DNA from 4 places in the Lysinibacillus sp. RC46 genome. Region 1 is predicted to be linked to each of the others. Evidence: riboswitches for the same ligand, from Rfam matches in the RefSeq annotation. Region 1 holds a riboswitch; each other region holds the start of a gene.
The links. Region 1 has a riboswitch for cobalamin ahead of cobT (nicotinate-nucleotide--dimethylbenzimidazole phosphoribosyltransferase). Riboswitches for the same ligand answer to the same signal wherever they lie in the genome.
Positions count from the first base shown of each region.

Region 2: another riboswitch for cobalamin. It lies ahead of ABH966_RS19455 ((2Fe-2S) ferredoxin domain-containing protein); the one in region 1 lies ahead of cobT (nicotinate-nucleotide--dimethylbenzimidazole phosphoribosyltransferase).
Region 3: another riboswitch for cobalamin. It lies ahead of ABH966_RS25250 (FecCD family ABC transporter permease); the one in region 1 lies ahead of cobT (nicotinate-nucleotide--dimethylbenzimidazole phosphoribosyltransferase).
Region 4: another riboswitch for cobalamin. It lies ahead of ABH966_RS11780 (ribonucleoside-diphosphate reductase subunit alpha); the one in region 1 lies ahead of cobT (nicotinate-nucleotide--dimethylbenzimidazole phosphoribosyltransferase).

Region 1 covers NZ_JBGCCF010000001.1:98,418-103,645, forward strand. Annotated here, with positions in the region: gene ABH966_RS00560 (MerR family transcriptional regulator) at 1-60, opposite strand, end outside; gene ABH966_RS00565 (methionine gamma-lyase family protein) at 309-1,559, opposite strand; gene ABH966_RS00570 (trimeric intracellular cation channel family protein) at 1,837-2,442, shown strand; gene cobT (nicotinate-nucleotide--dimethylbenzimidazole phosphoribosyltransferase) at 2,550-3,605, opposite strand; cobalamin riboswitch at 3,720-3,896, opposite strand; gene ABH966_RS00580 (YheC/YheD family protein) at 4,165-4,929, opposite strand.
Region 2 covers NZ_JBGCCF010000024.1:27,680-32,907, reverse strand. Annotated here, with positions in the region: gene cbiQ (cobalt ECF transporter T component CbiQ) at 1-750, opposite strand, end outside; gene ABH966_RS19465 (energy-coupling factor ABC transporter substrate-binding protein) at 756-1,028, opposite strand; gene ABH966_RS19460 (energy-coupling factor ABC transporter permease) at 1,030-1,776, opposite strand; cobalamin riboswitch at 1,916-2,100, opposite strand; cobalamin riboswitch at 2,330-2,512, shown strand; gene ABH966_RS19455 ((2Fe-2S) ferredoxin domain-containing protein) at 2,651-3,022, shown strand; gene cobJ (precorrin-3B C(17)-methyltransferase) at 3,027-4,697, shown strand; gene ABH966_RS19445 (sirohydrochlorin chelatase) at 4,712-5,228, shown strand, end outside.
Region 3 covers NZ_JBGCCF010000047.1:7,562-12,789, reverse strand. Annotated here, with positions in the region: gene ABH966_RS25260 (type IA DNA topoisomerase) at 1-1,643, shown strand, start outside; partial or broken gene ABH966_RS25255 (topoisomerase C-terminal repeat-containing protein) at 1,661-2,041, shown strand; cobalamin riboswitch at 2,457-2,641, shown strand; gene ABH966_RS25250 (FecCD family ABC transporter permease) at 2,762-3,820, shown strand; gene ABH966_RS25245 (ABC transporter ATP-binding protein) at 3,821-4,594, shown strand; gene ABH966_RS25240 (ABC transporter substrate-binding protein) at 4,654-5,228, shown strand, end outside.
Region 4 covers NZ_JBGCCF010000011.1:35,957-41,184, reverse strand. Annotated here, with positions in the region: gene ABH966_RS11790 (DUF4190 domain-containing protein) at 1-220, shown strand, start outside; gene ABH966_RS11785 (ribonucleotide-diphosphate reductase subunit beta) at 370-1,410, opposite strand; gene ABH966_RS11780 (ribonucleoside-diphosphate reductase subunit alpha) at 1,423-3,636, opposite strand; cobalamin riboswitch at 3,799-3,986, opposite strand; gene ABH966_RS11775 (hypothetical protein) at 4,097-4,780, opposite strand; gene ABH966_RS11770 (ECF transporter S component) at 4,777-5,228, opposite strand, start outside.

The DNA.
Region 1 (5,228 bases):
CAATTGCATTACGATATTCATAGATAATAACGGCATAGTTCGTCTAATTTCACGACTCATTTAAGTCCCCTCCAATACCTGCTAATAATATAACGAAAAATTTACACTGTCAACCACTCATGTAAGGTTTCCTAACATGAGATAAAATAATTTTTTTGAACTGACGAAAAATTGTAAAAAACTAAGTTTATGATCCTAACGTAGGAGTGATTTCTGCTAATATACGTTTTAACAAAGGTCACCTTCAACTTTTCGTCCATCAATAAAAAAACTATTCAAAATGGAAGTTTTGAATAGTTTTTCGTTACCTATTTTTGGATTTTTTGAACAGCACTACAAATTGCAAATTTTACGTGCTCGTATGTTAACCCACCTTGAATAAATGCTGTAAATGGCGGACGAATAGGACCGTCTGCTGTCAGCTCAATACTTGAACCTTGAATGAATGTTCCAGCTGCCATGATGACATCATCCTCATAGCCAGGCATATACGCCGGTTCTGGTGCATAATGCGCATTAATTGGTGAGTTCGCTTGAATTTCACGGCAAAAAGCAATCATTTGTTCCGCGGTTTGGAAAGAAACCGATTGAATTAAATCTGTACGATTAGCATCATAGCTTGGTGATGTATTCATGCCAATTTCCCCTAGCATAGCAGCTGTGAAAATGGCACCTTTTAATGCTTGAGATACTACATGTGGTGCAAGGAAAAATCCTTGATAGAAGTCACCAAGCGTATTTAATGTTGCTCCTGCTTCAGCACCAATACCTGGTGATGTCATTCGATAAGCACATTTTTCTACTAAATCTGCACGCCCCGCAATGTAACCACCAATTTTCGCTAAGCCTCCGCCAGGATTTTTAATGAGCGAGCCTGCTATTAAATCAGCCCCAACCTCGGTCGGTTCCTGTGCCTCAACAAATTCACCGTAGCAATTATCAACGAAAATAACCGCATTTGGTGCTAATTCACGGATTTTTGCACACATTTCTGTAATTTGCGAAATGGTAAAGGATGGGCGTGTTGCATAGCCTTTCGAACGTTGGATAGCAATCATTTTTGTGTTTGCTGTAATTGCAGCTGCAACACCTTCCCAATCGATCTCTTGATTATCGATTAAATCCACATGGCTATAACCGATTTTATAATCTTTTAACGAGCCAGTATCCTTATCGCCACCATCAACTATTGATTGCAATGTATCATACGGCTGACCCGAAATATAAAGTAATTCATCACCTGGACGTAGTACTCCGAATAAGCTAAGTGTAATTGCATGTGTACCAGAAATAATTTGCGGACGTACAATGGCAGCCTCCGCTCCAAAGACCTCTGCATAAACTCGTTCTAGATTGTCACGCCCCTCATCATCATAGCCATAACCATTAGACGGGTGCAGATGATAATCACTAACTTGATGCTTTCGGAACGCAGCAAGCACTTTTTGTTGATTGAAGAATGCCATGTCTTCTACCTTTGCATGAAAAGGGCGTACCTTTTCTTCTATTTTAGCAGCTAATGCTAGTGTTTCTTCTGATAAATTGGTTGTAAAAGTCATTATGTTCTTCTCCATTTCACATTTGTTCAAATCTTATCTTATCAATTTGTGAGCTTGCCTGCAAAGCTTGCTAATTTCATTAGGCACTAAGCTAAATGACCAACTAAATCTATTTAATTCTGTTATAATAAGGTATTTGATATCTGATAATTCCGAATCAAAAGTCGATGCTTTTCTTTGCAAAAACTTCTAGATACAAAAAAAGGTAACTTTAATATTTTCTAGTAACTAATCTACAACAACATGAAATGATTTATTCACATAAGGGGTGAAAGGGTTGGCTTGGGAGGTTTTTAGTATCATTGGAACAATTGCCTTCGCAATTTCCGGGGCAATAATTGCAATGGAGGAAGAATACGATTTATTCGGTGTCTATATACTCGGTATCGTAACTGCTTTCGGCGGTGGAGCTATACGAAATCTACTCATAGGTTTACCTGTAACAACATTGTGGGGTCAAGATATGATGTTTCAAATCGCCATTGCAGCCATCACAATTTTTTTCTTATTTCCACATCGTCTCATTCAGCATTGGCATCGCTGGGGCAATTTCACTGATGCTATCGGATTATCGGCATTTGCGATTCAAGGTGCCCTTTATGCTGTGAAGCTCGACATGCCTATTAGTGCCGTTATTGTAGCTGCTGTCTTAACAGGGTCAGGTGGTGGAATTGTTCGCGATTTATTAGCTAGACGTAAACCGTTAGTTCTTCGTGATGAAATCTATGGTGTTTGGGCAGCGCTAGCCGGGCTTATCATCGGACTTCAACTATTTTCAGGGGATATCTTTTTATATGTATTATTTGGAGTGATCACAGTACTAAGAATACTTTCATACATGAAGAAATGGCGTTTACCGTTACGGAGGTTGAATCGAGCATAGTTATACTGTTGCATAATTAAAAAGCCCAAATATCAGATTTGGGCTTTTTTGAATTTATAAATTCCTTATTTATCACAAACTCCGTACATCCTCAGCAGCGACTAAAGTTAATCTTTCAACAGCAACATAGCTTCTTCTAAAGTAGCCATATTTTTCATCATAGAGCATGCTGCGTCTAAAATAGGAAAGGCTAAAGCTGCACCAGAGCCCTCACCCAATCGCATATTCATCTGCAACATCGGTTCAACTCCGAGCATTTCAGCAGCAATTTTTGCACCTGGTTCTTCAGAGGCATGAGATGGAATGATATAGTCTTTTACGTTTGGTTCGAGTTCGTATGCAATAAGTGAAGCAATAGTAGAAATAAAGCCATCAATAACAACTGGTTTACGATGTGCAGCTGCGGCAAGTATTACTCCAGCCATAGCGCCTATTTCTAATCCACCGACCTTTGCAAGAATATCAATAGCATCATCGCGATTTGGTTTATTTAATGCAATAGCATTGTGAATGACTTCTACTTTATGTGCTATCCCCCCTGGTCCTACTCCTGCACCAAAGCCTGTCACTTCATTTGGATGACATTCGTGAAGAACCGATAATATTGCAGCACTTGGAGTCGTATTACCGATCCCCATTTCGCCTGTCCCGAGTACATTGATTCCTTTTTTAATTTCTTCCGTTGCTACCTCAATTCCTACTTCAATGGATTGAATGGCTTCTTCCCTTGACATAGCAGGACCTTTTGCCATATTGTCCGTGCCATATTTAATTTTTTTCATGATAACACCAGCATCATGTGGAATATCCTCTTTTACACCAACGTCTACTGTAACAATTTTTGCATCTGTGATTTTTGCGATAGCACAGACACCTGTTCCTCCTCTAGGAAAATTTAATGTTTGAAAGACCGTCACATTTTGTGGATTAGGTGTTACCCCTTCATCACAAACACCATGGTCTGCTGCACAGACAATTATCGCCTTTTTATCAATCGCAGGAAATAGGTCTCCTGTAATTCCAGATAGTTGTACAGCAAGAGCCTCCAGTTTCCCCAAGCTTCCAGGAGGCTTGCAAAGTGCATCTATGCGTTCCCTTGCCTTCTCCATCATTTTGTGGTCAGCACTTTGAATGTTTTGAATCGTCTGTTGTAATAATTGCATGAAAATTTCCCCTTTCTTTTTTGCCCTTGTTACTCGAAGAATGATTTAGAGAAAAAAATAAAAAGCCTGTAGTTTATTCCATAACAAATAAACTACAGACTTTTCCATCGTCTATATAACCGAAGCAGATAGGCAGGTCTCCTGGCTCAATTTCAACATTTCATAGAACCTTCCCAGCAAGACGCTAGTGGCATTCTCTATGAAACTCCCTTTTACAGTGGTGGGACCGCTAAAGCTTTTCACTTTATTCCCTATTCTCCCGCAATGGGCACCTAATGCTTTTATGCAATTACTTTAAATCTACGTCAAAGTGGTTTTTGTGTCAATATATTTGATTAAACGGAAAATTGTTCCAGGCATTCCTTCGAAAATTGATTCATATCGCGCCTACCCAACCATAATCCATTTTTTCTAGGTAAATCCCTAATCGTTCACAAGTAACGGATGCAATTAAGTTTCTTCTTTCCTAAAATTATAGTAGGGAAAGTAATTTTTTGATGTAAGTCTATTGAATAGAAATATGCTGATGACTAACATGAAAAATAACTACATTTCAAACTTAGCCTTCATTTTGCATTTTCCTAATCTCAACAATATTCTTCCAGATCGCCCTATCAACTTTGGCAAAACTACGTATGCTTGGCGTTGTATTTACTTCAAATAATATAGGTTTTCCTTCAAGATTTATTCCAAAATCAATGCCATATTCTCTACAAGGAAAGTGGGATGCTATTACTTCAGATGCTAAAATTGAATCTTCTTTTAGAGAGTCTATTGTTTGATCTTTCTTTGTATTATCCATCATCAAATAACCTGATAATAATTCTTCAATCGATATTGCTTGAGAACCCCGATTTGAATTGACAATCCCATGATCCTCAGTTGCAAGCCTTCCGTAAATTCCACCAATTATCCATTTTCCCTTTAGATTTTGAACATGAACACGAATGGATATTGAATCCCCATCAGGGGTTAGACTTTTAACCCCCTCCTGTATAATATAAATTCCGCTTAATCTACCGTGTTTCTCATATGGATGTAGAACTTGGTGGAAATCCTCAATTGCTGCCACACATTTACTTATTTCTTCACCTTGCATGGTAAATCCGTTAAAACAATAGTGTCCATCTTTTCTTTTGCAGACTTTATAAATTGCTCTTCCTTGTCCAGCGCTATTATGTTTCACATAAACATACTCATACCTATTTAATAAATAGATTAGATTTTCTAGACTGTAAAGTGTTGTTTCTGGAATGCAGTCAGTTGTTAAAGGATTTTGTTTTAAAAGTAAGAATTGTTCCCATTTTCCAAGTCCATTTTTCAATAAACTCACCTCATTTAGTTAGATATTTTTATTTCTTTTGTATTAATAGTGTAGTCCTCCCCACTTATGGAGGTTACTGTATTGTATGTAAATAGATTTATCTTGCATGGGTGAGTGAGACTTGGTAACGCGACTAATATCTCCTATTTTTCTGTTAGAGTCATAATAAATTTTCTACACTAGAAAAGTAGCATTATGATTGTTCTCAATGCATCCATTTTATTGATTTCAAAATCATTAGCTTCTAATATATTTGCCCTGCTAATCTTTACTTTTAGTCATATAGACATGTCGAGTAT
Region 2 (5,228 bases), on a different contig from region 1:
GATGAGGAGTATAAAAATAGCAGCAATACCTATCCAATTTTTCGTGTTACAGGGAACATCATCCTGCCAATAGACCATTTCGCCACCACGTGCTTCCATTGCATTGTTTAGCTCACGACTGCGTTGGAACATCTCGACAAATAAAGCTGCAATTAGCATTGATACCGATCGAAGCCACTGCATAGGGGAGCTGTATCCCAGACGAGCCTGTTGGGCAAGATGAATTTTTTGCATACTGTCTAAAAAGATAAAAATAAAACGATACGTTAGCTCTACTAACTCTACAAATAGAGTTGGGAGTCGCCATTGTCGTAAGACGTAACAAATAGATTGGACTGATGTTGTGAGAATTAAAAAATACAAACAGCTAATGCTGCCAAGGACGATGAAAAAAAGCTGCTGCGCTGTTACTAGGCTTGCACTGCTGACAAAAATTGTCCAATTATGAAGAGAAAATGACCAAATGTTTGAAGGAAGCCTGTTTGTCGCTGGCGCGATAGAAATTAAAATGGATACTAAACTTGATAGTAAAAAAAATCCAGGTAGCAACAATAACTTTGCGTAATATTTAGCAGGGATTTTTGCGCCTAAAATGATAAAAGCACTCATCACAATAAATGTAATGAGTGAAATTCGTTCATCTCTCATGATAAGCGACAATAAAAGCAGTCCAAGGGATAACGTCATTTTTTCTAGCGGATGAACAGACGCTAGTTTATTCAAATAAGCATACTTATCAATGAGTAACATAGCGTTTAACCTTCTTTATGTTTGCCGCGCATTAAGCCGATGAAATACCCGATGAAACCAGCACCGATAGCAGCTTGTAGTGCGAATAATAAGCTTTCAATTTCACCACTTGGTGGTTCCCATAAGCTTTCAAACCATGGCTCGTAGCTAGCATCTATTTCACTAATTGCTGCTTCCGCTTCGCCATCAGCCCCTTCGAATTCAGCACCTTTTTGAATAAACAGGGGAACGATTGCTAACAACACAACAATGGCGATGAGCAGTAAGTTTTTTTTCATTTTAGTGAGCCTCCTTTGCAGAGAACACACGTAGAGCTTTTAGTTCACTCACATTGTATTTTTTCAGAAAGTTCATAACGATCACTGTTAAAATTCCTTCACTAACAGCAAGAGGAATTTGTGTTAACGCAAAAATACCAGCAAATTTAGTGAATGAAGCCATAAAGCCTCCGACCTCAGAAGGGAAGGCAAGAGCTAATTGGACAGAAGTGACAATATATGTACCTAAGTCACCAAGCATTGCTGCTAAAAAGACAGCAATGGAAAAGGATAGTCCCAATTTTTGTGAGCCCTTAAATACATAGTAGGCGATAATAGGACCCATAATTGCCATAGAAAAAGTGTTTGCCCCTAATGTTGTAAGCCCACCATGCGCTAACAGTAAAGATTGGAATAATAATACGATTGTCCCGATAACACTCATCGCTAATGGTCCAAAAAGAACTGTTCCAAGTCCAACACCTGTAGGATGCGAGCAACTTCCTGTTACAGAAGGGATTTTTAAGGCAGAAAGTACAAAGGCAAAGGCACCCGAAAGCCCTAATATCATTTTTGTTTCAGGATTTTCATCAATGGTTTTACGAATAGAACGTAATCCTAAAATAATAAATGGAATCGAAATGACCCACCAAAAAATCGCCCATTCGATTGGCAAAAAGCCCTCCATTATATGCATCGCAAATGCACGATTTGGTACGAATAAAAATGCCAATAAAAAATAACTAAGCTTCCAACCTGAAAATTTCAAAAATCTCTCCTCCTTACATTAAAATTTTTAGAAAAAGTATGCGAAAAAAAGCACTTCTCCGATAGTGGAAAAGTGCATAGCTAAAAAAGCAAATAAAATTCTAATCTGCTAAGCCGCACACCCATCCTCGTAGGTTGAAACGATCACATATTTTTCGGCAGGTCTCCTGGCTTTAGTTCAACGTTTTATAGGCCTTCCCATCCTTTGGACAGTGACATTATCTATAAAACTCCCTAATACAGTGGCGGGACCGCGCCGGACTTAAACCGGCTTCCCTTTTAAGCGAAATGCTGAACATTTCACACCGAAAAAAAGATGAAGTTGTGAGATTTCACGACAAAGTGTAACACGAATTTCCATATATATGCTATCCCTTTTGTGAAAAAATTTTAAATTGGGTGTCTATGTCGAAAATTTAGATAAATAGAAAATGGATGTCGCATTTTTCTATGGAATTTTAAAAAAATTGTCACAAATTAAGAAAGAAATATTGAAATTTTAAAAAAATAAGCTATGATAGAAACAGTTTTCAATTACAAAAAAACCATATAATTCATATAAAACATCCATAAGTGCTTGAATATTCAAGATAATAGGGAAATCGGTGAAAGTCCGATACAGCCCCCGCTACTGTAATAGCTGATGAAATCGCGGATGCCACTAGTGAAAACTTAGGAAGGCGCGAAAGTAAAAGGAAGCTTAAGTCAGGAAACCTGCTTATGTGATGATGCAAGCAAACTTTTCGGAGGGAGAAGTTGAAGCGAAAGCGAGTACCAGTATATATTCGTTTTTATTTGGCTTCTACTAAACCTTTACTCTTCGTCTAGAGTAAAGGTTTTTCTTTTTCCTAAAAGCATATGAGGGGAGAACGACTATGACAACTTGGAATTTAGAGGGGATGAAAACACATCTTTTTATTTGCAATGGTAGTAGTTGTATGAAAAAAGATGCTGAGGACATTACACAGGCAATTCGTGATGAAATACAGTTACTGGAGCTTGATAAGGAGATACATACAACAAGGACCCGCTGTAATGGCAGGTGTAAGGATGCTTGTGTTGTCATTGCATATCCTCAGGGCAATTGGTACCGAGTGCCAACGAAGGAGCATGCGAGAGTACTTGTACAAGATTTAAATCATGAAGCGTTACATAATGAGCATGTTTTTACATTGCGTGAAGGTTCGTTGCAGCGTACAGCACAAACAACAGCCATTAAAGGCATTGAAAAGGTGAAAGAGGGGTAACAAAATGGCTCAAAAAGGTAAGATTTTCGTAGTTGGCTTTGGCCCTGGAGACTTTAAACATATTACGACTCGTGCTGTGGAGGCACTACAACAAAGTCATATGATTATAGGCTATAAAACTTATGTTGAACTGATTCAGGATTTAGTTAGTGCAAAGTCGATTATTAGTACTGGTATGACAGAGGAAGTTTCACGTGCGCAAGAAGCGGTGCGTCAAGCAGAGGCTGGAAGTATCGTATCGGTCATTTCCAGTGGGGATGCCGGGGTTTATGGAATGGCAGGATTAGTGTATGAGGTATTAATCGAGCTAGGCTGGACAGAAGCAACTGGTATCGAGGTAGAAATTGTTCCAGGTATTTCAGCTATTAATTCATGTGCCAGTTTACTAGGTGCTCCCATTATGCATGACGCCTGTACCATTAGTTTAAGTGACCACTTAACACCTTGGAATTTAATTGCAAAACGAGTAGAAGCAGCAGCAATGGCGGATTTTGTTATTGCTCTTTATAACCCGAAAAGTGGACGTCGTACGAGACAAATTGTAGAGGCACAACGAATTTTATTGGAATATCGTTCGCCAGATACACCAGTTGGACTTGTGAAAAGCGCGTATCGTGACCGTCAGGAAATAACGATGACTACTTTAGCAGAAATGCTTGAACATGATATCGGCATGTTAACAACGGTTATTATCGGGAATTCAACAACATTCTTCTACGACAATAAAATGATTACGCCACGTGGTTATCAGCGTAAATATACACTTGGTGAGGAAAAACAACCGTTACGACCACATCAACGACTTAAAGAAGAAAATGAACCATGGGCGATGAATCAAGAAACAGGAGCAGCACGTAATGATTTTGCGACAGATCCTAATGCCAATCGTATTAAGCCCAGTTTAGCCATAACACCACAACAAAAGCCTAAAAAATCGTCACTTGAAATGGCGACAGCTGCTCTTACTATGGTAAAGGGAACAAGCGCGGTGAAAGTAACACCTAAGCGTGTTCAACAAAAAATCGAATCTATTTTTGAATTAGCGGTTAGTCCTGGGGTTGCCAATAAGTTCTTTAGTCCTCAACAAATGATGACGTTGGCTGAGGTAGTTGGTGAGGAAGGAACGATGGAGTATACACCAGACCATCAAATTCATTTGAAAGTTCCAACGTCCGAGCCTGAAGAGGTTACCGCAAAGCTTCGTGAAGTTGGCTTTTTACTAGCACCAATTGGTGACGTGCTATCGTTAAAGGCTTGTGACTTCTGTTATGGAGAAAAGTTCGATTCGATTCCATATGCGGAAGAAATTCAAGAAAAGCTTGGTGGTATGTCGTTACCGAAAACATTAAATATCGGCTTTAACGGCTGCGGTATGGCATGTTATCGAGCAGTATTTGATGATATTGGCATTGTTTATCGTAAAAGTAAATTTGATGTTTTTATTGGTGCCAAGCCGGTTGGTCGTACAGCACATGCGGCCCAGCCAGTTGTTGAGGGATTAGAGCCTGAACAGCTCATCCCACTTATTACCGATATTATCGAAGAATATAAAGCAAATGCACATCCAAATGAACGTTTGTTTAAATACTTCAAGCGTGTGAAAAAGATATTACATTTTACGTATCAGGATATGTCTTCAAAAATAAAAGTAGAGCCCGCTCCATGCGGCGACTAGTGAGGAGTAATAAGATGAAAGCAATTTTATTTGTCGGCCACGGGAGCCGTTTAGCTGCAGGAAATGATGAGGTACGCACGTTTATCGAGCAAATGACACCTCGTATTGATGATAGCTTTTTAGTAGAAACATGTTTTTTAGAGTTCGCTTCGCCGAACATTGAAGAAGGTATTACGAACTGTGTGAAGAAGGGTGCTACAGAGGTACACGTTATTCCGATTATCCTTCTTCATGCTGGACATTCAAAAATGCATATTCCAGCAGAAATCGAACATGCGCGTGAGCATTATCCGAATATAACGTTCACATATGGTCAAACAATCGGTATCCATGAAGAAATATTTGCGATTTTAGAAGATCGTTTAGCAGAAATCGGCTTTAATGCGGAAGAAGAACAGAAGGATACTGCCATTTTATTAATTGCACGAGGCGGTAGTGACCCATATGCAAATGGTGATTTTTATAAAATTACACGTTTGTTATGGGAAAAACTCCCGGTTCAGTATGTAGAAAGCGCGTTTATGGGCGTCA
Region 3 (5,228 bases), on a different contig from region 1:
TGTACCAAGAAGCAAAAACACGTCAAATTAGCGATTGGTTAGTAGGCATGAACTGTAGTCGCCTATATACGCTACTTTTACAAAAAAAAGGCTTTAAGGGTAGTATCTCCATCGGACGTGTGCAATCGCCAACCGTATATTTAATTTATAAAAGACAACAGGAAATTGAACATTTCAAGCCTGAAAATTTTTATGAAATTGAAGGGATCTTTAAAGCACAAAATGGTGTATATAAAGGGAAGGCAAAGTTAAAAACAAAAGAGCGTGCAGAGGCTGTGCAATTATTGCAACAACATGGGGTTGAACCGATGGATACAGGTCTAATTACGAGTGTAACGAACAAAACGAAGCGTATTGCACCACCCAAACTACATGCGTTATCAACATTACAAGCCAACGCCAATAAACGTTGGAAATACAGCCCGTCGCATGTGTTGAAACTTACGCAATCACTTTATGAGAAAAAGCTCGTTTCTTACCCACGTACCGATTCACACCTCATTACACATAATGAGTTTGCCTATTTAAATGAATCATTGGCAAAATATCAGCAGCTCGTTGGAAAGCCATTTAATGCGATTAATCGCGGGAATAACAAACGCTATGTCGACAGTGCCAACGTTGGGGAGCACTATGCTATTATTCCAACGAAAAAAGTGCCAACAGAAAAAGCGTTACAATCAATGAATGCTGATGAAAGAAATATTTATTTCGAAATAGTCAATACGACACTCGCCATGTTTCACCAAGATTATGAATACGATGAAAAAACGATTATAACGAATGTCAAAAATTTAGAGTTTAAAACGGTAGGGAAAACAGAACTTGTAAAAGGTTGGAAAGAATTGTTTTTAAGTGAAAAAGGGATGCAAGAGCGTGAGGAATCGTTACCTGTTGTTTTCCAAGATGAAATGGTACAAAGTAAGGTTTCTATTCTAGAAGGCACAACTACGCCTCCTAAGCCTTATACAGAAGGGCAACTCATTACGATGATGAAAACATGTGGTAAATCAGTTGAGGATGAAGAAGAAATCGAGGTGCTGAAATCGATTGAAGGTATTGGTACAGAAGCAACTCGAAGTGGCATTATAGAGACCATTAAAAAGCATGGATTTATTGAAGTACGAAAAAACATAGTGAGCGTTTTGCCGAAAGGGGAGCTTTTATGTCGGGCTATCGAAGGGACATTACTTTCAAGTCCATCTATGACTGCAAAATGGGAAATTTACTTAAATAAAATTGGTCGTGGAGAAGGCTCTGCAAAACATTTTATTGAAAGCATAGGCAAGTTTATTACTCAATTAATAGCGGAGGTACCTAAACAATTAGAGTCACTTTCAATTGAAGCTGAGCAGTTTAAACCAGCTGCTGTGAAAGATATTGTGCCATGTTCGACATGCAAAGTAGGAAAAATAGGTTTGCGTAAAAGTTTTTACGGTTGTTCGAATTATAAAAATGGTTGTAAGCAAACGTTCCCAGAAAGGTTACTAGGAAAAAAACTAACTGAAAAGAACATTAATGATTTATGTAAGATTGGTAAAACAGCTGTGGTTAAAGGGTTTAAGTCAAAGAATGGTAAACAATTTAATGCGTCACTTCGTTTGGTAGAAGGAAAAATTGAATTTGAGTTTAATGAAAAGTAATTGCGGATGAGATTTTTTTCACCGTCAATGCCGTTCAGACGATTAAAAATAGTGAAGATGTGACACTCAGCAAAGTAACACGAGCGAAGAAGAAATTTGAAGTAGTAGGGAAATGCCCATTATGTGGTCATAGCGTGATCGAAGGACAAAAAGGCTTCGGCTGCAGTAACTGGGAAAAGGGCTGTAAATTTGTCATCTGGAAAAACGATGAATTTTTAGCCGCGAAGAAGAAGAAGCCTACCAAAACAATGGTGAAGAAATTGCTAGCCGATGGAACGGTATTGGTAAAAGGCTTAACAAGTAAAAAAGGTTCTAAATTCGATGCTCAATTAAAATATGAAAAAAATACTGACAACGAATATTTTAGTTGGAAGATGGAATTTGAAAAAAAGGATTAAAATTAAGCATTTATGAATCTTGTTGAATTAATTCTCACTACCCTAAACAATTATTTTATGAAATGAAGGTTATCTCAACCTAATGACTTCCAAGTAGAAAAGAAAATCCTTTGTATTTTTATAATTTCCATTTATAAAAATAGATAACCAAAATAGAATGAAAGATTTGTTAGTAGATCATGTAGAGTGTTGCCCTCACTGATATTGAATATCGAGACTAATAGCGTACTATGAGGAATTTGTATAGTAAGGTAAGATAAATTATTGTCTAAATTTATTTTATTTTTCCAATAGTAATTAATGTTTAACAGTTCTATTTTCTGGCTATTAATCTCTCGTTTATTACTATTTTTACTTTAATGTAATATATAATGTAATTGCTATCTGGAAAATATTCTGATATTGTTCCTCTTATAACTTAATAATTTTTGTTGGTGCGAATGACATTGTTCGTTTGCTTAAAAGGGAAATCGGTGCAAATCCGATGCTGTCCCGCAACTGTAATGGAGAGTCTATACAATATGTCACTGTAGCGAGCTATGGGAAGGCGTATAGATGATGAACCTAAGCCAGGAGACCTGCCAATAAAAGCAACAAACTTACATAGAACCACGAGGATGGTTGTAGTGACTGGGAAGAGACGCCCTTTATTTAACTATGACATCCTCTTGTAGACAAGGGGATTTTTTTATGCCCTTTGCTTTAAGAGAGGAGAGCGTTTTGAAGAATCCAACAACTAGAAAAATCAACCTACTCTTATTAGTGTTGACTGGTGTCGTTCTAATATCCTTGACGTTAGCGATAATGGTAGGCTCTGTGTCTATAACACCTAGTATTGTATGGCGCATTATTTTATCGCATATCCCGTTCAATCCACTTGGCATTACAGAAGATTGGAGTCGTTCGCAGGAAATCATCATCTGGCAAATTCGTACTCCCCGCGTAGTACTTGCCATAATAGTCGGAGCGGGTCTTGCAATTTCGGGAGCTGCTATTCAAGCTTTAGTTCGCAACTCAATCGCAGACCCCTATATTTTAGGTGTATCTTCCGGTGCATCTGTCGGGGCGACGTCTGTTATTTTACTGGGCGCTTTTTCATTTTTAGGTATGTATGCGCTATCACTTGCGGCTTTTATAGGTGCGACGATTGCAGTACTAATCGTGTTTTTCTTAGCACGAGTTGAGGGGCGAATTTCAGTTATTCGATTATTATTAGCCGGAATTGCCGTGTCACTAGTTTTGTCAGCAATGACGAATTTTATGCTGATGATGGCGAAAGAAGAGGGCGGTATAAAGGCAGTGATGTATTGGATGATGGGAAGTCTGGCTGGAGCGAAATGGGTAAATTTAATGATTCCGTTCGTTGTTTTAACGGTCGTCTACGTAATTTTACGTCTTCATGCACGTCATTTGAATTTACTTTTACTAGGCGAAGAATCTGCTGTTACGCTGGGGATTAATTTAGAGAAATTTCGATTGCTACTAATTCTATTAATTTCCCTATTAACAGGTGTCCTTGTTGCTGTAAGTGGTGCAATTGGCTTTATAGGACTGATTATTCCACATATCGTACGCATGATTGTCGGCTCAAATTATAAGTTTGTACTGCCAGTCAGTGCATTAATTGGTGCGATATTTTTAATATGGGCTGATGCAGCTGCGCGTATTGTGATTGCACCTGAGGAAATGCCGATTGGAATTATTACTGCTTTATGCGGATGCCCATTTTTTATATGGATGTTGCGTAAGCAAATGTATTCTTTCGGGGAGGAAAATTAGATGGTATACGTAGCAAAGAACCTTACTTTTGCCGTGCAGCAGGTGAAAATATTAAACAATGTTTCTGTACATATTCAAGAACGCGAGTTTGTGGGCATAATTGGACCTAATGGCAGTGGGAAATCGACCCTATTAAAAAATATGTATCGTATGCTACAACCTCAAGAGGGAGAAGTATTTTTATTTAATGAAAATATTTACAAGCAATCTTCAAAGGAGATAGCAAAGCAACTAGCCGTCGTAGGGCAGGAAACACCAGTGCTTTTTGAGTTTACTGTTAAGGATCTTGTTGCAATGGGACGTACACCGCATAAAAGGCTTATGGAAGTGGATACAAAAGAAGATCTAGCTATTGTCGAGGAATCGATGCAGCAAGCAGGCGTACTGCATTTAAGTGAACGTACTTTTAGTTCATTATCTGGTGGTGAGAAAAAACGAGTCGTTGTTGCAAGGGCTTTGGCGCAACAGGCTAAGGTTATGGCATTAGATGAGCCAACGAATCATTTAGATATTCAGCATCAACTCCAGCTTATGGATTTAATACAGAGCTTGCCGATTACGGTCATTGTAGCCTTGCATGATTTAAATATTGCAGCAACTTATTGCGATAAAATTTATGTTTTAAAGGACGGAGAAATTGCGGCGTATGGAACTCCGTTTGATGTATTAACACCCTCATTGCTACAAAAGGTGTTTGGTGTACATGCAGAAGTTAATGTACATCCTGTCACGAAAAAGCCGCATATTTATTATATATCTGAGCAATTTTTATAGTTAGTTTAAGAGACTTAGATTTCTTTCAATATATTTTTTAGAAAAAAGGAGAAGTAGACATGAAGACATTAAAAAGCGTATGGCTTGTTCTTGCAATCGCAATGCTAAGTATTTTAGCGGCTTGTGGTAACGAGGAAAAACAGGATTCAGCATCGCAAAGTGAACAAGTAGAACCAGCAAAAGCAGGAGCAACGGAAGTAACGATTGACAATAACGATACGACACAAGTCTATTCGCAAGCACCTAAAAAAGCAATTAGCTTAAATCAGCATGTGACAGAGATTATGCTAGCGTTAGGCTTAGAGGATTCAATGGTCGGAACAGCATATTTAGATGATGCAATTTATCCACCGTTACAGGCAGCTTATGATAAAGTTCCGGTACTAGCTGAGCAATACCCAACAAAGGAACAAGTGATTGATGCAGGAGCAGATTTTTTATATGCAGGCTGGAAAAGCGGGTTTAGTGAGAAGGGTGTTGGAACACCAGAAGAACTAGAAGCACTTGGCATCCACACTTATTTACATACATCTTCAAGCATTAAAAATCCTAAGTTAGAGGATATTTTCGGCGATATTCGTAACATCGCCAAGATATTCCATGTGGAAGAGCGTGGAGAAAAGTTAATTGAGCA
Region 4 (5,228 bases), on a different contig from region 1:
TCTATCATTGTTTATACCTTTTATTGGCTTGATCTTAGGCATCATCGGAATAGTTTTTTCAAATAAAGCTGTAAAAGAAATTAATACAACTAATGAAAATGGTAGAGGATTAGCAACTGCAGGTTTAATTTGCAGTATAATAGGGATTATTTTACAAGTCCTTGCGATTTTGGGGTATGTAGCCTTTTTCTCAATGACGGTGGTAAATAATAACGGCTAACATGAGCACATTTCGTGCGATTTCTATTGTTTTTGTCCCCCGAACCCATTTGTTTAACCTGAGCAATTTTTTTCTTTTACTTAAGCGTCCCCCTATTCTCACAAAAAAATCCACCTCCATGTTTTTTCAACATGGAGGTGGACTTGGCATTACAAATCATCAAAGCCGTTATCTTCTACATTAACCTTTACATACTGGCGAGAACGTTGCTCGAAGAAATCTGTCTTCCCTAAATCAACATCCTCATACGCTTTAACCCACTTTAATGGATTTTTGCGATAGCCTTCAAATGGACGCTCTACGCCAAGCTGATTACAGCGTACATTAGCATAGAAATGTACATAATCATGCACATCTTCCACATCGAGGCCAGCAATTTTATCGCCAATTACTTCATTGGCCCAATCGATTTCTAGTTGAACGGCTTCACGGAAGATTTCCTGTACACGAGCTGCTCGTTCAGGTGTATCGTATTCAGGATATTCCTCTAATAGCTCCTGATAAATTTTCACAAATAAATCGACATGTAGCTGTTCATCGCGATTAATATAATTAATCATCGTTGACGAGGCCACCATTTTTTGATTGCGTGCTAAATGATAGAAGAACGCAAAGCCAGAATAGAAGAATAAACCTTCTAAAATCACATCATAAACAATCGCTTCTAGCATATTTTCAACAGATGGCTCCTCGGAAAATGCTTGGTAGCCCTTAATAACGAAATCATTACGTCGCTCTAGCACTGGCTCTGTACGCCAAAAATCAAATGTACGATCCTGCTCGTCTTTGTTGACAATACTTGATAGCACGTAGGAATAAGAGTGATTATGGATTACCTCTTGTTGCGCTAAAATAATCATTAGTGCATTTAAACTTGAATCTGTTAAATAATCCGCTACTTTCCCCGCAAAATCGGTTTGTACACTATCTAATAGTGCTAGCAAGCCAATGATTTTTAAAAAGGATTCCTGTTCATCTGCTGATAGCTGTGGAAACTGTTTGACATCATTGCTCATATTAATTTCAAACGGTGTCCAGAAGTTCCCTAGCATTTTTTTATACTTAGGATATGCCCAGCTAAAACGCACATCATCCCAGTTCAAAATGTTAGAAGAACGTCCGTTGACAATTCCTGTTGAACGGTTCGGTGCATCTTTATCCATAATTTGTCGTTTTGTAATAGTTGTCATTGTTATTTCCTCCTAGCTCGCGCAAGACTCACATTCTAGCAATTCTACAGATGTTGAGCGCACATAATAAGTCGTTTTTACACCGCTCGCCCAAGCATTCATATGCAATGCTAGTAAATCTTTCGCCTTAATCGTATTTTGAACGTATAAATTAAGTGAAATGCCTTGGTCGATATGACGTGCTCGTGCAGCATTTTGCTTGATTGTCCAATTTTGATCGATGAAATAAGCAGATTTATAATACCAAGTTGTCACAGGTGATAGATCAGGTACTGTTACTGGAATTTTGTAATCCTTCTTCTCTTCTGAATAACTCTTTTGGAAGATCGGATCAATCGTAGCCGTACTGCCTGCTAAAATAGATGTTGATGAGTTCGGTGCAACTGCCATTACATAGCCGTTACGCATACCTTTCTCAGCAACCGCGGCGCGTAATGCATTCCATTTATGACTGTCATAGCCACGTTTGTCAAAATACGCACCCGTATGCCAATCTGAGCCTTCAAATAATGGATAAGCTCCTTTTTCACATGCCAAATCGTTAGAAGCACGAATCGTTAAATATGCAATTTCTTCATATAGCTTGTCCGCAAACTCTACAGCTTCCTCAGACTCCCATTGAATTTCTTTCAAAGCTAATAAATGGTGCCAGCCAAACGTTCCAAGTCCAATACCACGGTAGCGTAGGTTCGTAATTTCTGCTTGTTTTACTGGAATTGTATTTAAAGCAATAACGTTATCTAACATACGTACTTGAACTGGGATTAATCGTTCTAGAACACCAGCCGGTACTGCTCTACCTAAATTGATAGACGATAAGTTACATACAACGAAATCTCCAGGCTTGCGACGTGTTACGATGACATCATCTTCAAGGGTAATAGACTCAAATTCAGTAGCTGACATATTTTGGAATATTTCTGTACACAGGTTCGAGCTGTAAACCATCCCTTCATGCTTATTCGGATTCATGCGATTGACTTCATCTCGATAGAACATAAACGGCACGCCTGTTTCAAGCTGAGAGCGCATAATACGCTTCATAATATCAATGGCTGGTACAACTTCACGACTTAACAATGGATTGGCGATACATTCCTCATATTTAGTACGGAAAGAGCCGTCACCCTTTTTCTCATCATAGAAATCCTCTAGTGAAAAGCCCATAACTTCTCGCACTTCATGTGGGTCAAATAAATGCCATTCCCCGCGCTCTTCTACCGTTTCCATAAATAAATCCGGTAAGCATAGCCCTGTGAAAATATCATGAGCACGCAAACGCTCATCCCCATTGTTTAAGCGTAAATCTAAAAACGTAAAGACGTCTTTATGCCAAACATCTAAATAGACAGCAATAGCGCCTTGTCGTTGACCAAGCTGATCGACTGAAACCGCCGTATTATTAAGTTGTTTAATCCATGGTAAAACACCACTTGATGCACCTTTAAAGCCTTTAATAGATGAGCCTCGGCTACGAATTTTACCCATATAAACACCAATACCACCGCCGTACTTCGATAATGTTGCGACATCTGTATTCGTGTCATAAATGCTTTGTAAACTATCATCTACTGTATCGATAAAGCAACTTGATAGCTGTCCATGTGTTTTACCTGCATTTGATAATGTTGGTGTGGCAACAGTCATATATAAATTACTCATTGCCCAGTAAGATTCACGTACTTTTTCTAAACGATTTTCTGTTTCATCCTGCATCAGAGTCATCGCAATGACCATCCATCGTTCCTGCGGTAATTCCACCGGTGTTTTCGTGTAATCACGGACTACATAGCGGTCCATTAATGTTTTTAAACCTATATACGTAAACAACTCATCTCGACTTGATTCTAAATAAGAAGCGAGTTCCTGAAGCTCCTGCTCACTATACTTTGTTGTTAAACTTTCATGATACAAACCAACTTCTGTATAGTGTGCTAAATGTTCTGGGAAAACCTTATAAACATCTTTCACTGAGACACCACGACGCATCGCAAATTGGTCATATAATTTTTCTAAATAAATTTGAGCTGCGACAAATGTCCAGTATGGCTCCTCTTCATCAATGAGGCTAAGCGTTTGTAAAATCATCGCATCTGCCCATGCTTCAAATGTGGCATTGTCGTTTTTTCGTAGCCATCGATCCGATAACCTCACAAAACTTTCGAGTTCATCCTCCGTGTAACTTTTCTTGAGCTTAGTCATTTGCTGTTCGATTTGAATTGTCATGTACACATTCTCTCCCTTTCCTTCTCCAGCAACACAAAAAGCGATCACGCAACATCTATCGGTTACGTGATCGCAGTAAAATCGGAAATGGAAATGAAGGATAAGCGCACAAAGAAGTGAACAAATCTCTCGCCTCCACTTCTCAATCCCCGAAGAATGTGTTGCTGTCTTGAACATATCGGCAGGTCTCCTGGCTCATGCTTCCTCCAAATGATCACCTTCCCGTTCTTCACAGTGGCCTACTCATCATTTGTCAGCACTTACAGTTGCGGGGACAGCTTCGGCCTAAGATGACTCTTTTTCCGAATTCCCTTTTAAACCATATTGGTACCGTTCGTCCAAAATACTATATATTGTGTTTTAACTCCTAAACAAATCTAACATATTGTGTTTATTGTTGCAATAGGCGATTTGCCCCTTGCAAGTTATAAAGTGCTACATTTTCTCGAAGCAAGCCCAATTACAATGCAGTTTTACGTAGTTTTTCAAAATTTCTAGGAAATTTTTTTTGTGCTAGCTGCTCTTTTTCAGGCTGTATTCCTAGCAAAACTACTGCACATGGACCAGCCGATTTCTCAACATCTAACGAACTTTTGACCTGTTGCTCGCTAAAAAGGCGGGTAAATTCTGCTTGTAGACCTTTTGATCCAACTGGCCATACTTGCTGCACAATCCCCTCTTTCCACGCCTGAAAAATAGGTTGGAGCTGTGCGACATCTTCAGGCTGAGCAAGGATTTCATTGCCTACAAGCGGTAATCCATAGGTGTACCAACTAAGCTGTTCATACTTAGTTGCTGTGTGTTTTTGCTGTTCACCTAGCATCGTTATAGATAATCCTGATTGTAGAGTCGGCATATTGGACTCTGTACTACCGTCTATCGGTGGACAATTAAGCCCCGCCTCATCAAAAACCTGCTGAATGCCTGCAACATAACGAGACCATGCAGCATCTCCTGAAAAATTAGCGAGTAAAATATGGTTTGGTAAAGCATTTGCAGCAAGCTGCTCTAAAAAAGTAACACGCGCCGTGAAGTATGCCGTTAGTTTGTCTGGAGCAGACACAACATCTTGTGGTTTTTCGCCAATGGCTGCGGCATTATCTGTTGTAGCAAACAGCTCACCTATTTTTATTGCATTTCTCAATGTACTCGACCTTCCTTACGCACAAACACCTTTGACAGAATTGGCATCACAATTGCAACGATCACCAGATTTACGAGTGTTGCCAATGGAAGACTAGTCAGTGACGCCCAGTAAAATGCCGGACTAATGATAAAGTAAAATGGTAAAGGTGCCACAACACCATTTAAAATAAGTGCCACGGGCCATTTCCAGAAATGCATTCCTTTTTTATGCATGACCCCAAAGACCCATACAACAATAAACATTTCTACTGCGATAATAATATGTAGTGGCCCTAGAGGGAAGCCAGTAGTTAAGGCTGAGATAAAATGCCCAATGACTCCCGCAACCCCAGCTAATACTGGAGATAAAAAGACAACGCTCAACATTGCAGGTGCAGAGTCAAGCGCTGCAGTTGAAATAAATGTTGGAATTTTAATGACTGCACCCACTGCACAAATTGCCGCAA